Regions from separate parts of the Nonomuraea sp. NPDC049504 genome, predicted to be linked through region 1. Evidence: predicted binding sites of a transcription regulator. Region 1 holds the regulator's gene; the other holds the start of a gene.
The links. Region 1 encodes HrcA, which represses chaperone genes, less so after heat shock. Its sites were predicted from a motif close to TTGGCACTCTCNNNNNGAGAGTGCCAA; they were not measured.

Region 1 (7,116 bases):
CCTGGCCGCGGGCCACTCGCCGGCGCACGCCCGCGAGGTGCTCGGGCACGACGACCGCGATGCCGAACGCCTCATGCTGGAGCTGCGGCTGTCGTCCGGCTATCCGCTGGCCGAGGTCGCGCCCGCCGCGCGGCCCGTGGTGGCGAGCGCCCTGGCGCGGGGGCTGCTGGAGCCCGAGCCGTTCAAGGCGGGCCGCATGGTGCTGACCCTCCAGGGCCGGCTGCTGGCCGACGCCCTGATCAGGGACCTGCTGGTCTAGGTGATCAGGCGGATGGAGATGGGGTAGCGGTAACGCTCGCCCCGGTACGTCGCCATCGCCGCCTGGATGTGGAAGATCAGCGACACGACGAAGACCGCCGGCAGCAGCAGGAAGCCGATGAACAGCAGCATCAGGAACGCGGACACGATGTAGCCGATGAACATGGTGATCTGGAAGTTCAGCGCCTCCGCCGCCTGGTCCCTGACGTAGGGCGACTGGTCCTTGCGCATCACGTAGATGATGAGCGGGCCGATCCACGAGACCAGCAGGCCGAGGAGGTGGGCCAGCATCGCCATGGAGTTGTCGTCGGTGCCGGGGCGGGGGCCGAAGCGGCCGGGCACGTAGGGCTCGCCGGGGTGCTGCGGGTAGCCGTAGCCGGGCGGGGGCGGCGGATAGCCGGGCCGGCCGTAGCCGCCGGGCGGACCGTAGCCGCCGGGACCGCCATAGGGGCCCTGCTGGCCGTAGCCGCTGGGCGGCTGCGGGTGGTAGATCGGCGCCGACCCGGGCTGCTGCCCGTAGGGGAGCTGCTGCCCGTAACCGGGGGCCGACCCGGGCTGCTGCCCGTAGCCGGGCGCCGAGCCGGGCTGCTGCCCGTAGCCGGACGACCCGGGCTGCTGCTCATAACCCGGCACGGAACCGGGCTGCTGCGAGTAACCCGGAGTGGAGCCGGGTTGCGGTGGGTAGCCGGGCGTGGAGCCGGGTTGCTGGGGGTGGCCGGGTTGTTGTCCGTACGGTGGGGGCGGGCCGGGTTGGGGGCCCGAGCCGGGCGCGGGCGGCGGCAGGTCGGACGGGGTGACCCTGCGCGTGGCGTCGTCGTCCGCCGGGGCGAACCTGCGGGTGGCGTCGTCGTCGGCGGGCGGCGGGGTCGGGTCCTGGCTCATGGGGCCTCCGTAACGAAGTCGATCAGTTCCTCGACCCGGCCGAGCAGCGCCGGTTCCAGGTCCGTGTACGTCGAGACGGCGCCGAGAATGCGCCGCCACGCCTCCGCGGGCTCCATGCGCCAGCCCAGCGCGGCGATGACGCCCTCCTTCCATGGCACCCCGCGCGGCACGTCGGGCCAGGCCGGGATGCGCAGCACGGACGGCTTGACCGCCTGCCAGATGTCGACGAACGGATGCCCCACCACGAGCACGTCGGGCGAGGTGATCTCGGCGGCGATCCGGCTCTCCTTGGAGCCGGGCACCAGGTGGTCGACGAGCACGCCGAGGCGCCGCCCCGGCTCGGGGCCGAACTCGTCGACGATGGCGGGCAGGTGGTCGACGCCTTCGAGGTATTCGACGACGACGCCTTCGACCCGCAGGTCGTGGCCCCAGATCTTCTCGACGAGGGCGGCGTCGTGGACGCCCTCGACGTAGATGCGGCTCTGCCTGGCGACCCTGGCCCGCAGCCCTTCGACGGCGATCGAGCCCGACGCGCTGCGCCGAGGGCCGGTGGGGGCGGTGGCGGCGGGGCGTACGAGGGTCACGGGACGGCCTTCCAGCAGGAACGCCGCGGGCGCGAGCGGGAAGAGCCGGCGCTTGCCGAACCGGTCCTCCAGCGTGACGGCCTCCTTGTCACAGGCCACCACGGCGCCGCAGAAGCCGCTGTCGGCGTCCTCCACGACGAGGTCCGGCTCCGCGGGCACCTTGGGGATCTTGCCCTTGCCCGGCCGCCGCCAATTTCCCGCCAGTACATCGCCCTCGTACACACGGGGACCGTAGCAAATCACCCGCTCACTGCAAGGCGCTTCCGCGCGCCGCTGCGGCGGACGAGGACGACGATCGTGCCGGCGATGGCGGCGAGCAGCCCGGCGCCCGGCAGGGCCACGAGGGCGATGAGGCCGTCGGCGACGCCGTTCACGACGGAGTAGGAGTCGCGGCCGACGCCGTAGCGCACGGTGGCGTCCTCCTGGTTGACGCAGGTGAGCTGGTAGTCGCCCTTGGCCGGCGCGTTGATCACCAGGAACTGCTCCCACACGGCGTCGCCGGCCGACACCGTACGCCGGTCGGGGGTCTTGGCCAGCTTGGCCTCGCCGCTGATCGAGCAGTCGTAGGTGACGGCGGTGTCGCTGGCGAGGTAGACGCCCGGCTTCTCGGCCGGGTCGACCGTCACCGTGACGCTTTCGCCGGACGCGAACGTCTGCTTGGGCACCAGGTCGGTCGCGCCGCCCAGGCCGGTGGCGAACAGCACGCCGCCGGCCGCCAGGCAGGCCACGAACACGCCCCAGACGGCCACCAGCCACCAGCGGCTGGGCTTTATGGCTTTGGAGTCGATTCGTGGTGGAAATTGGGCCTGTTGGCCGTATTGTCCGTACTGAGATGGCGGGCCGAACTGAGCGGGGTCACCGTACTGCGGTGGCCCCTGTCCGAACGGAGGCTGTTGCCCGTACTGGGGTGGTCCCTGCGGCGGCTGTCCCTGTGGGGGCGGTCCGTACTGGGGCGGACCGTAGCCTGGCGGCGGGCCGTACGCCGGGGGCCGGGAATCGTCGGTCATGAGGGCAAGTGTGGGGCCTGTCGCTCACAGGAAGCCAGACAGCAGTTGGGACGCGGTGTTATCGCACCTTGTGGGCGAGAGCCGTACACTTGGCACTCGGGAACACAGAGTGCTAGACACCACGTTCCTGTAAGGGACAGAGGCAGGAGGTGAGCACGTGCTCGACGATCGGAAGCTGGCGGTGCTCCGGGCCATTGTCGAAGACTACGTGTCCACCAACGAACCGGTGGGCTCCAAGGCGCTGGCCGAGCGTCACAATCTGAAGGTCTCCCCGGCGACGGTCAGGAACGACATGGCCGCGCTGGAAGAGGAAGGCTACATCACCCAGCCCCACACCAGCGCGGGCCGCGTGCCGACGGACAAGGGCTATCGCCTGTTCGTCGACCGGCTCTCGCAGGTCAAGCCGTTGTCGGGGGCCGAGCGGCGGGCGATCGAGACGTTCCTCGCCGGCGCGGTCGACCTCGACGACGTCGTCACCCGCACGGTCCGGCTGCTCGCGCAGCTGACCAGGCAGGTGGCGGTCGTGCAATACCCGACGCTCAACCGTTCGACGGTCCGGCACGTCGAGCTCGTCCCGCTGACCGACCGGCGGGTCATGCTCGTGCTGATCACCAACACCGGCCGCGTCGAGCAGCGCGTGGTGGAGCTGCCCGAAGTGGTGGAGGACCACCGCATCGCCAACCTGCGCGCCGTGCTCAACGCCTGCCTCGACGGCTGCGGCCTGAGCAGCGTGCCCGAGCTGGTGGCCGACCTGCCGGAAAGACTCCCGGTCGAAGACCGGCCCGCCGCGGCGACGATCCTCTCCGTGCTGCTCGAGACGCTGGTCGAGCGGCACGACGAGAAGATCGTGTTCGCCGGCGCGGCCAACCTCGCCGGCGCCGACTTCGCCACCGGCCTGCGCGACGTGCTGGAGGCGCTTGAGGAGCACGTCGTCCTCATGCGGCTGCTCGGCGAGACAACCTCAGACACCCCGTCCGCGCTCACCGTGCGCATCGGCTCGGAAAACCCCTACCTGAGGGGCACATCCATCGTCGCGACCGGATACGGTTCTGGCGACAACCAACTGGCCCGGCTCGGCGTTCTGGGGCCGACCAGGATGGACTATCCCGTGACGATGGGCGCCGTACGCGCGGTGGCACGCTACGTCAGCCAGATCCTGGCTGCATCATAAGAGGTCGATAAGTGGCAAACAGCGACTACTACGCCACCCTCGGGGTGCGCCGTGACGCGAGTCAGGACGAGATCAAGAAGGCGTATCGCCGGCTCGCCCGAGAGCTGCACCCTGACGTGAACCCCGATCCTGACACGCAGGAGCGGTTCAAAGAGATCACGCAGGCCTACGAGGTGCTGTCCGACCCGAACAAGCGCCAGATGTACGACCTGGGTGGCGACCCCTTCGGCGGCGGCGCGGGAGCGGGTGCCGGCGCGGGAGGCTTCGGAGCGGGCTTCCCGTTCAGCGACATCATGGACGCCTTCTTCGGCACCGCCACCGGTGCCAGGGGGCCCCGCTCACGTGCCCGCAGGGGCCGCAACGCCACCATCAGGGTCGAGCTCGACCTGCGCGAGACGGCGTTCGGCACGACCCGCGAGCTGGCCGTCGACACGGCCGTGCTGTGCGACATCTGCCACGGCGCCGGCACCGCGCCCGGCACCCACCCCGACACCTGCGACATGTGCAGCGGGCGCGGCGAGATCTCCCAGGTGACGCGGTCCTTCCTGGGCCAGGTCATGACCTCGCGGCCCTGCCCGCAGTGCGGCGGCTTCGGCACCATCATCCGCAACCCCTGCCAGGAGTGCTCCGGCGACGGCCGGGTGCGCACCCGCCGTACGATCAAGGTCCGCATCCCCGCGGGCGTCGAGGACGGCACCCACATCCAGCTCGCCGGCGAGGGCGAGGTCGGCCCGGGCGGCGGCCCGCCCGGCGACCTGTTCCTCGAGATCGTCGAGCGGCCCCACGAGATCTTCGAACGGCGCGGCGACGACCTCCACTGCACCGTCCAGATCCCGATGACGGCCGCCGCGCTCGGCACCGTGCTGACCGTCGAGACCCTCGACGGCGCCGAGGAGATCGACGTCCGGCCCGGCACGCAGTCGGGCCAGGTCATCACCATGTACGGCAGAGGCGTCCAGCGGCTCAACGAGTCCGGCAGGGGCGACCTGCTCATCCACGTCAACGTCGAGACGCCGAGCCGTCTCGACGCGGCTCAGGAAGAGCTGCTGCGCGAGCTGGCCAGGCAGCGAGGTGAGGAGCGCCCGCCTGGCAAGTTCGCACCGGGCCAGCAGGGTTTTTTCTCCCGCCTGCGTGACGCGTTCAACGGCCGGTGACGGCTCCGGTCTTCCTGAGCGCGCACCTCGAAGGGCCCGAGCTGACGCTCGACGGCCCCGAGGGGCGGCACGCGGCCTCCGTACGCCGGTTGCGCGCCGGTGAGCGGGTCGACCTCACCGACGGGGCGGGCGGGGTGGCCGAGTGCGTCGTACGCGAGGCGCTGAAGGACGCGCTGCGGCTCGAGGTGCTGCGCCGCTACGACGTCGAGCCGCCGCGGCCCCGGCTGGTGGTCGTCCAGGGGCTGCCCAAGGGCGACAGGGGCGAGCTGGCGGTCGAGATGATGACCGAGGCCGGCGTCGACGTGATCGTGCCGTGGGCGGCGGCCCGCAGTATCACCCAGTGGAAGGGCGACAAGGTCGCCAAGGCCCTCGGCCGCTGGCGCTCCACCGCGCGCGAGGCGGGCAAGCAGGCCCGCCGCTTCCACCTGCCCGAGGTGACCGACCTCGCCTCCACGGCACGCGTCGAGCGGCTGCTGGCGGAGGCGGCGCTCGGGCTGGTGCTGCACGAGGAGGCCGCCGAGCCGCTGTCGGGCGTGGCGCTGCCGGCGGGCGGCGACGTCGTCATGGTGGTGGGGCCGGAAGGCGGGGTCTCGGAGGAGGAGCTGGAGCGGTTCAGGGCGGCCAAGGCGGAGCCGGTGCTGCTCGGGCCTACGGTGCTGCGCACGTCCACGGCGGGGGTGGCGGCGGCCGCCGTGCTCTTCAGCCGCACGGGCCGCTGGTGAGCCGCTAGGGGGTGCTCTGCGCGTCTTGCCGCGGGGCGAGCTGTCTTGCCCGGCGATGAGCCTCTAGGGCGTGGTCTGCGTGTCCTGCAGGGGGGTCGCCTCGACGGGCGGCGTCTCGGTCATCTCGTCGTCCGGCGGGCACTGCTCCGGCGGGCACGACGGCGGCGCGGACGTCTCGATCATGGTGGGCGACGGTGTCGGCGTCGGCGACGGCGAGAGGGTGGGGCAGTCGGACGGCGGCTCGGCTTCCTCGGCGAGCGCCGAAGGACACGGGGTCGTGGTGGGGGTGGGAGTGGGCGACGGAGACGGCCTGCTGGTCGACTCGGCCTTACGGGTCGGCTTGGGTGAGGTGGGCGACGGCGTGGCCGGGATCACCACCGCGGGCGGCGACTGACGGGGCGGCACGCTGGTCGCGGGCGGATCGATGGACCGGGTGGTCGAGGAGTTGGACGGCACCTTGCTCGTCTCGTCGTCCACGATCCGCACGGGCGCCTGATCGATGATCTGGGAGCGCAGGCCGGGGACGGCGAACACGATCGCGCCCGCCACCAGCACCGCGCTGGCCGCGGCCGCTCCCGCGCGCCACCAGAACAGATTGCGTACGCCCCGCCGCTCGATGCGGGCACGGATGATCTCCAGTCCGTCCGGCGAGGGCACGACCGCGTCCGCCTCCGCGCGGAGCGCACGGCGCAGCAGCTCGCCGTACTCGTCGGGGGGCTGGGTCATGACATTTTCTCCAGGACCGATCGCAAGGCGGCCATGCCACGTGCCGTGTGGCTCTTGACCGCCCCCTTGCTGATGCCCATGGCGTGGGCGATCTCAGCTTCGGACAGATCACCGTAGTAGCGTAGAACCAGAGCCTCTCTCTGTCGGGTCGGAAGGGCACGTAATGCCTCGATCACGGCAGAACGTTCCAGTTCGCCGATCGCGCCGTTCTCGGCGCTCGGCGCGTCGGGCAGACCTTTGGGAGCATACTTCTCGACGACCGCGCGGTGGCGCAGCACCGACCTGGACCGGTTGACGACTGACTGGCGCAGGTAGGCAAGTGCTTTGTCGGGATCACGCAGCCTGCGCCAGGCGCCATGGATGGCGACGAACGCATCCTGCACGACTTCCTCAGCTGTTGCTATGTCGCGCACCAGCAACACAGCGAGACGCACCAATGACCGAAAATGCGCACTGTACAGCGCCGTAACGGCCATGTCGGCATCCCACCCGACCGGCACCGCCCCCATCGACCTGTCGGCCAGAAGGGTTTCGGTGGTCACATCAGTGGGACGCGCGGCCTTCCCAGAGGGTTTACGCTCTTCCGGTTCTGGAGGTTTCCCCGGTTCCTTA
Region 2 (7,116 bases), on a different contig from region 1:
AAGATCGAGGAAAGCGATTCGATGGCCGAATTTGGCGATTCAGGCAGGTGAGGAGGGCTTACAGAGGATTACCGAGGGTTTGTCGAGAATCCTGGTCAGGGCGATGACCATGGTGTTCTCCCCGCTGAGCCGCAAATCGGCACGGAGGCGCTCGATGTCGACGGCGGACCCGCGCTTCTTGATGGTGACATTGCCGATTTGTCGGGCGCGGAGTGCGGCGCGGAGTTTTTTCAGAGAAAAGGGGATGATGTCTTCTATTTCGTATCTGGCGGCCCATGGGGTGTCCGCCGGGGCGTCGGACGTGACGTACGCGATCATCGGGTCCATCAGCCGCCCGCCGACCAACTCGGCCACCTCGCCGACGAGGTGCGCGCGGATGGCGGCGCCGTCGGGCTCGTAGAGGTAGCGCCCTGGCGGGCCCACCTCGGCCGTGACGCCGGTGGCGGTCAGCGTGTGCCCGCCGGGCAGCAGGGCCGCGCGCCTGCCCGCGGTCACGCCGGCGCCCGTCCACAGCGTGGCCTCCTTGACCTCCCCCTTGTACGACACCCACTCGGCCAGCCCGCCCTCGGGGATGAACTCGTACGGGATGCCCGGCGCCACCTTGAGGCAGGCGAGCCGGGCGCGTGAGATCAGGTCGAGCACCACGGGCCAGGGCGGCGAGTACGCCATCGGGTCGAACGTCCTGCCCCTGCCCGTGCGCCGCGCCGGGTCGGCGAACAGCGCGTCGTACTCCTCGGGACGCACCTCGGCCGCGTCGCCCACGTGAATCGTCACCCGCTCGCCCAGCCCGAACGCCTCCGCGTTCGCCCGCGCCACGGCCACCGTCAGCGGGTCGGTGTCGAACGCCGTCACCGTGCACCCGGCGCGGGCCAGCGCGAGCAGGTCGCCCCCGATGCCGCAGCAGGCGTCCACGACGCGGGCGCCGGAGGGCGGCAGGGCGGGCGGCAGGGCGGGCGGCAGGGCGGGCGCCTGGGTGGGCAGCAGGGTGGACAGCAGGGCGGCGCGGTGGGCGGCGACCTCGGTGCGGGTGGCCTGTTCGAGCCCGTGCGGCGTGAAGAACATCCGGTCGGCGTCCGCGCCGAACTTGGCCCTTGCCCGCTGCCGCAGCCCCGCCTGGGTGAGCGCGGCGGAGGTGAGCGCCGCGTCGTACGTCTTGCGCAGGGTCGTGGCGGCGGCCACGGGATCGGCGCCCGCCAGCTCGCCCGCCTCGGCGAGCGCCCGCAGGCCGCGCGGGGTCAGCAGCTCCGTGAAGGCGTCGAGGTCCACGTCACCCGACGTTAGCGCCACGCCCGCCATCCTCAGGACGCTGAGACGCGCCTCGGGGGAGTCCTAAGGGCGGGGAGACCTGTGCGAGGTGGTGCGGGTAGGAGGTGTGCAGGTGGGTAGGGGCGGGTCGGCGTCGTGGTCCGAGCGGGCGGGAGCGGCGTGGCCGGTGGGGCGAACATTCGTGCACGTGGGAGACTGGACCAGGTCAACGGCCTCTTCCCGAGCTCTGATCGCTCTCAGCAGACGCGTTCGTGTTGACTGTCAAGCCCCTCTTGCATATGTTTCCTGTTGGCACTCTCCCCTTGAGAGTGCCAACGTGCGACGAGGCAGGTCTGACACCCGCGACGGCAGGCCCAGCTGGTCGCCTCTTCTAGATCATTCAAATCTGAAGGGGAGGTCCGATCGTGACGACCGCCACCAAGGTTCCCGTTAAGCCGCTCGGCGACCGCATTGTGGTTCAGCCGCTTGAGGCCGAGCAGACCACCGCTTCCGGTCTGGTCATCCCGGACACCGCCAAGGAGAAGCCGCAGGAGGGCAAGGTCCTCGCGGTGGGCCCGGGCAACTGGGACGAGGACGGCGAGAAGCGGATTCCGCTCGACGTCTCGGAGGGCGACATCGTCCTCTACAGCAAGTACGGCGGCACCGAGGTCAAGTACGGCGGCGAGGAGTACCTCGTGCTCTCCGCCCGCGACGTTCTCGCGATCATCGAGAAGTAGGCCGGATGTGTCGAGCCCCGGGCGCTCTTGAGGGCGGCCGGGGCTTTCGACGCTAGGAGAGGACTTTCAGACAATGGCGAAGATCCTGGAGTTCGACGAGGACGCCCGCCGCGCGCTCGAGCGCGGCGTGAACGCCCTCGCGGACGCCGTCAAGGTAACCCTCGGCCCGCGCGGCCGTAACGTCGTCATCGACAAGAAGTTCGGTGCGCCGACGATCACGAACGACGGTGTGACCATCGCTCGTGAGATCGAGCTGGAGGAGCGCTACGAGAACCTCGGCGCCCAGCTCGCCAAGGAAGTGGCGACCAAGACCAACGACATCGCGGGCGACGGCACCACCACCGCGACCGTCCTGGCCCAGGCCATGGTCCGCGAGGGCCTGCGCAACGTCGCCGCCGGCGCCTCGCCGCTGTCGCTCAAGCGCGGCATCGACAAGGCCGCCAAGGCCGTCAGCGACCGCCTGCTGTCGACCGCCCGCGAGGTGGCCGACAAGAAGGAGATCGCCAACGTCGCCACGATCTCCGCGCAGGACGCGCAGATCGGTGACCTGATCGCCGAGGCGTTCGACAAGGTGGGCAAGGACGGTGTGCTCACCGTCGAAGAGTCCAACGCCATGGGCATGGAGCTCGAGTTCACCGAGGGCATGCAGTTCGACAAGGGCTACCTGTCGGCCTACATGGTCACCGACCCCGAGCGCATGGAGTCCGTCCTCGAGGACGCCTACATCCTGCTCACCCAGGGCAAGATCTCCTCCATCGCGGACTTCCTGCCGCTGCTGGAGAAGATCGCCCAGACGAAGAAGCCGCTGCTCGTGGTCGCCGAGGACGTCGAGGGCGAGGCCCTGGCCGTCCTGGTCACCAACAAGATCCGCGGCACCTTCACCTCGGTGGCCGTCAAGGCCCCCGGCTTCGGCGACCGCCGCAAGGCGATGCTGCAGGACATGGCCATCCTCACCGGCGGCCAGGTCGTCAGCGAGGAGGTCGGCCTCAAGCTGGAGCACGTCGGTCTCGAGGTGCTCGGCACGGCCCGCCGCGTCGTCGTCACCAAGGACGCCACGACCATCGTCGACGGCGCCGGTGACGCGCAGGCCATCGAGGACCGCGTCAAGGAGATCAAGATTGCCATCGAGCAGTCCGACTCCGACTGGGACCGCGAAAAGCTGCAGGAGCGGCTGGCCAAGCTGGCCGGCGGTGTGTGCGTGCTGCGCGTCGGCGCCGCCACCGAGGTCGAGCTGAAGGAGAAGAAGCACCGTCTCGAGGACGCGATCTCCGCGACGCGCGCCGCGATCGAGGAGGGCATCGTCTCCGGCGGTGGCTCCGCGCTGATCCACGTCTCCAAGGACCTCGATGACCTCGGTCTGTCGGGCGACGAGGCGACCGGTGTCGGCATCGTGCGCCGCGCGCTGGTCGAGCCGGCCCGCTGGATCGCCGAGAACGCCGGCCTCGAGGGCTACGTCGTGACGCACAAGGTCGCCGAGCTGGAGGCCGGTCACGGCCTCAACGCCGCGACCGGCGAATACGGCGACCTCATCGGCCAGGGCGTCATCGACCCGGTCAAGGTCACCCGCTCGGCCGTCCAGAACGCCGCTTCGATCGCGGGCATGCTGCTCACGACCGAGGCGCTCGTGGTGGACAAGCCCGAGGAGGAGGCGCCCGCCGCCGGCGCGGGTCACGGTCACGGCCACGGCCACTGACCGTCCCTTCCTTCCGCTGACCGTACGGCCCGCACCCGCTCAGGGTGCGGGCCGTACGGCTTTCCTGCGTCTGTACGGCTTGGCGGTGCCTGGGGTCGGCGTGCGGCTGGGGTGGGCACGTACGCTGGGCGGCGGTCGGTGTGAGGAGGTGGCCGGGGGCGTGCGGTACCGGCGGGCGGTGGAGCGGTTGCGGATGCTCGCGCGGGCGTGCGAGCAGACGCGGCGGGTGCGGGCGGACGAGCCGTTCCTGCGGGCGGCGTACGTGTTCGGCGACCTGCTCGGCGGGGCCGATGAGATCGAGTGCTTGGAGGTGGCGTTCGTGCTGAACCTGCCACCCGAGGAGGTGGCGTGGGGCACGCAGCCGCCGGGGACGGCCTGGCTGGTCGACTTCCTCGATCTGGACAAGGGCGGGGTGGCCTACGTCTGGCGCTCGCATCGGGACCCGGTGGCCAACCATCACGTCAGGGAACCGGTGCGGATCTGGTCGCTGGACGGCATCGAGGAGGACGTGCTGGCGGCGCTGGCGGAGCGGCGCTTCGGCGAGGCGCGGGCGGCGTCCGAGGGCGGGGCCGCCGGCAACGGGGTGGCCGACGTCGAGGCGGAGCTGCGGACGGCGCTGGAGCACCTCAGGGCGGTGCACGGGGCGTACTGGGACCGGCGGTGGCGGCGCGAGCACCGGAGCCTGGGCCGCTACCCCGAGCATCACCTGTGGGAGGCCGTACGGGGCTACCTGGAGCTGCTGGACGCGCGCGACGACTGAGGGAGCGCGCGCGGCGCGGCGCGGCGGGAACTCGGCCGAGGGCGCCCACGCTTGGGGGCCGGTTCTGGGCGGGCGGCTTATCGGGCGATGGGGGAAATTGGGGGGAAAGGTGGATTGTTGGTCGTAAACCGGGAGTGGGCGATAAGCGTCTGAGGTCTGACAAATGTCGTGCATTCCGGGTTATCAGGTGAAATATTATGTCAGTATTAAGGCTTAGTGTGGTCGCCTGATTACTGCTCGTTATCGTCGCTTCAATGTGACCAATCCGTAGCCGTTCGCCATGACGACAGGCCGGATCAGTGCGGGCATCATGCCTATCGTGAGCGAGGGAAGCGTCGCCGACGCCAAAATTGGGGTAAGGCTCGCGTCGAGACTTCCGGCACGGACGGATGACTCCGACCTTAGGGAACTGACGAGCCTCGCCGTACAGGGGGATCGCAGTGCGATCGAATCCCTGCTCGGCGAGTTGCGTCCGATGGTGGTGCGGTATTGCCGCGCCCGGCTGGGCAGGGTTTCAGGGCAATATCACATTGCCGATGACGTCGCCCAGGAGGTGTGCATCGCGGTGTTGTCCGCGCTGCCGCGATACCGCGACATGGGGCGGCCGTTCGCGTCGTTCGTGTTCGGCATCGCCTCGCACAAGGTGGCCGATGCGCTACGAAGCTCGGTACGGTCGGCGGTGCCGACACAGGACCTGCCCGACGGCCCCGACGACGGCCCGGGGCCCGAGGAGACCGTGGTCCGCTACATCGAGGTCGAGCACGCCAGGCGGCTGCTGGCCCGTCTGCCCGAGAACCAGCGGGAGTTGCTGCTGCTGCGGGTGGTGTCGGGGCTCTCGGCGGAGGAGACCGGTAATGTACTCGGTATGTCACCGGGTGCAGTGCGCGTCGCCCAGCATCGGGCGCTGGCCAGGCTGCGGCAGATGGCCGAGCTGGAGTCCGCTTGACGCCAGAGGACGAGACCGACGCGCTGCTCGACGCGCTCGGCCGTGGAGAGATGCCCGATCCGGGCGATCCCGCGGTGCGGCTGCTGGCCGTGCTGCGGGATGACGTGACTCAGCGGCGCTCCTCCGTGTCGATGACGCCGTCGACGTAGCCTCTGGCGTAGTCCCAGCTGACGTAGTCGGCGGGGTCAGGGTGGAAGGCCGGCTCGTGCACCTGTGGCTGGCCTTTCTCGATCATCTGCTTGAGGTTGCCGCGCAGCAGATCCCAGTCGAAGAAGTGCTGCTCGCCACACTCCGGGCAGTCGAGTACGAGCCCCAGCACCCCCTGCGGTTCGAGCAGGGAACGGAAGACCTCGACGTCGGCGAGGTCGGTGATGGCCTCGTCGCGCTCGGCGGCCGTGAGCGGCTCGGCATCGTCGAGCGCGCCCATCGCTGAGGAAGGGTCGTTAGGGTCGTCCGCGAACGGATCGCGGGGGACGTCTTCCAGCACCTTCCCACCATATGACCGATGCGGCCCGCGCGGTGAGTATTACCTCAGCCACCCGCGCCTGGCGGCCTCCACACCTGCGCGGAAGCGGGATTGCGCGCCCAACTCGGTCATGGCGTCGGCCCATCGGGCGCGCACGGTCCGTACGGACACGCCGAGCTGGCGGGCGATGGAGTCGTCGCACAGGCCCTGTGCGGCCAGGCGCAGCACCTGGCGCACGCCGTCGGCCCTGGGCGCCCACGGCAGGGGCTGCGCGCGGGCCCACAGCTCCGTGAACAGGGTGCTCAGCACGCCGACGATGACGGGAGTGCGGACGAGGTAGAAGTTGTAGGCGTGGTCGGGCAGGTTGCCGCCCCAGCAGGCGGGCAGGCCGGCTGTCTCGGACCCGGCGGTCATGAACCAGCTCGGCACCCGGTCGAGCGTGCGGACCTCGCCGCCGGCCTCGATGACGTTGGTCAGCTGGTCGCGTACGCCGGGGTCGCTCAGCGTGAAGACCGGGACGACGGCGCGTACGGTCAGCAGGTTTCGTTTTTGCGCATCAATCCAGGGATCCGCGAATTTACGCGCAAAATCGGTCATCGTGCGTTCGTCGGGAATCGCGGTCAGTAAAGGCATCGGCGGCGACTGCGACTGCACCGCGATGCCGACGACGCTTTCGTAGAGGATGTCGGCGCCGCTCGCCATCTCCACCATGAATGGGCCGCTGCGATAGTCGCGCCCGGCGTCGTAGTCGCGGATCAGGCCGCGGATGGAGCCGAGCGCCGAGTCGATTCTGCGGCTCTCCTCGGCGAGCCGGTCGAGGCGCTGCGCGATCACCCGGCCGAGCGCGGCGGCGGGATGCCTGGCCAGGTATTGGCCCGACTGCTCGTCGATGACGCCCAGCTTGACCAGGTCGTCGAGCTGGCGGCCTACTTTGTCGACCGGGCCGTCCATCGCCTGGGCCAGATCGGAGAGGGTCGCCCTGTGCAGGCGCAGCACCGCCGTGTAAAGCGCGGTTTGGGCCGAGTCGAGACCCAGCGTCTCGAAGGGATCGGACACGGTGTGGGGCTCGTCGCGCATGCTGGGCGGCTCCGGCGGGGGGACACGGGCGTGCCGCGAGGATAACTCCGCGATCGGCGCCTGTCCCGCCCTTTCGGCGAGTTGTTCCGGTGGATGTGCAACTTCGTGCAGTTGCACGTTTGCCCATTGCGATACGCCGCTCCGTAACGCACGCTTTACCCAGCGTCGGCATTCAGAGATGGGCGCGGCGGC

Region 2: the regulator HrcA is predicted to act here: its motif matches at 1,555-1,581, upstream of groES (co-chaperone GroES).

The regions. Positions count from the first base shown of each region.
Region 1 is NZ_JBFAPT010000020.1:130,432-137,547, reverse strand. It holds gene hemW (radical SAM family heme chaperone HemW) at 1-259, shown strand, start outside; gene AB0K28_RS33165 (DUF4870 domain-containing protein) at 256-1,140, opposite strand; gene AB0K28_RS33160 (DUF3097 domain-containing protein) at 1,137-1,946, opposite strand; gene AB0K28_RS33155 (hypothetical protein) at 1,964-2,473, opposite strand; gene hrcA (heat-inducible transcriptional repressor HrcA) at 2,889-3,902, shown strand; gene dnaJ (molecular chaperone DnaJ) at 3,914-5,056, shown strand; gene AB0K28_RS33140 (16S rRNA (uracil(1498)-N(3))-methyltransferase) at 5,053-5,778, shown strand; gene AB0K28_RS33135 (hypothetical protein) at 5,842-6,504, opposite strand; gene AB0K28_RS33130 (SigE family RNA polymerase sigma factor) at 6,501-7,013, opposite strand.
Region 2 is NZ_JBFAPT010000002.1:56,161-63,276, forward strand. It holds gene AB0K28_RS03625 (methyltransferase domain-containing protein) at 40-1,287, opposite strand; gene groES (co-chaperone GroES) at 1,668-1,982, shown strand; gene groL (chaperonin GroEL) at 2,056-3,675, shown strand; gene AB0K28_RS03640 (hypothetical protein) at 3,836-4,435, shown strand; gene AB0K28_RS03645 (sigma-70 family RNA polymerase sigma factor) at 4,746-5,381, shown strand; gene AB0K28_RS03650 (hypothetical protein) at 5,378-5,530, shown strand; gene AB0K28_RS03655 (DUF5319 domain-containing protein) at 5,491-5,868, opposite strand; gene AB0K28_RS03660 (LuxR C-terminal-related transcriptional regulator) at 5,908-6,924, opposite strand.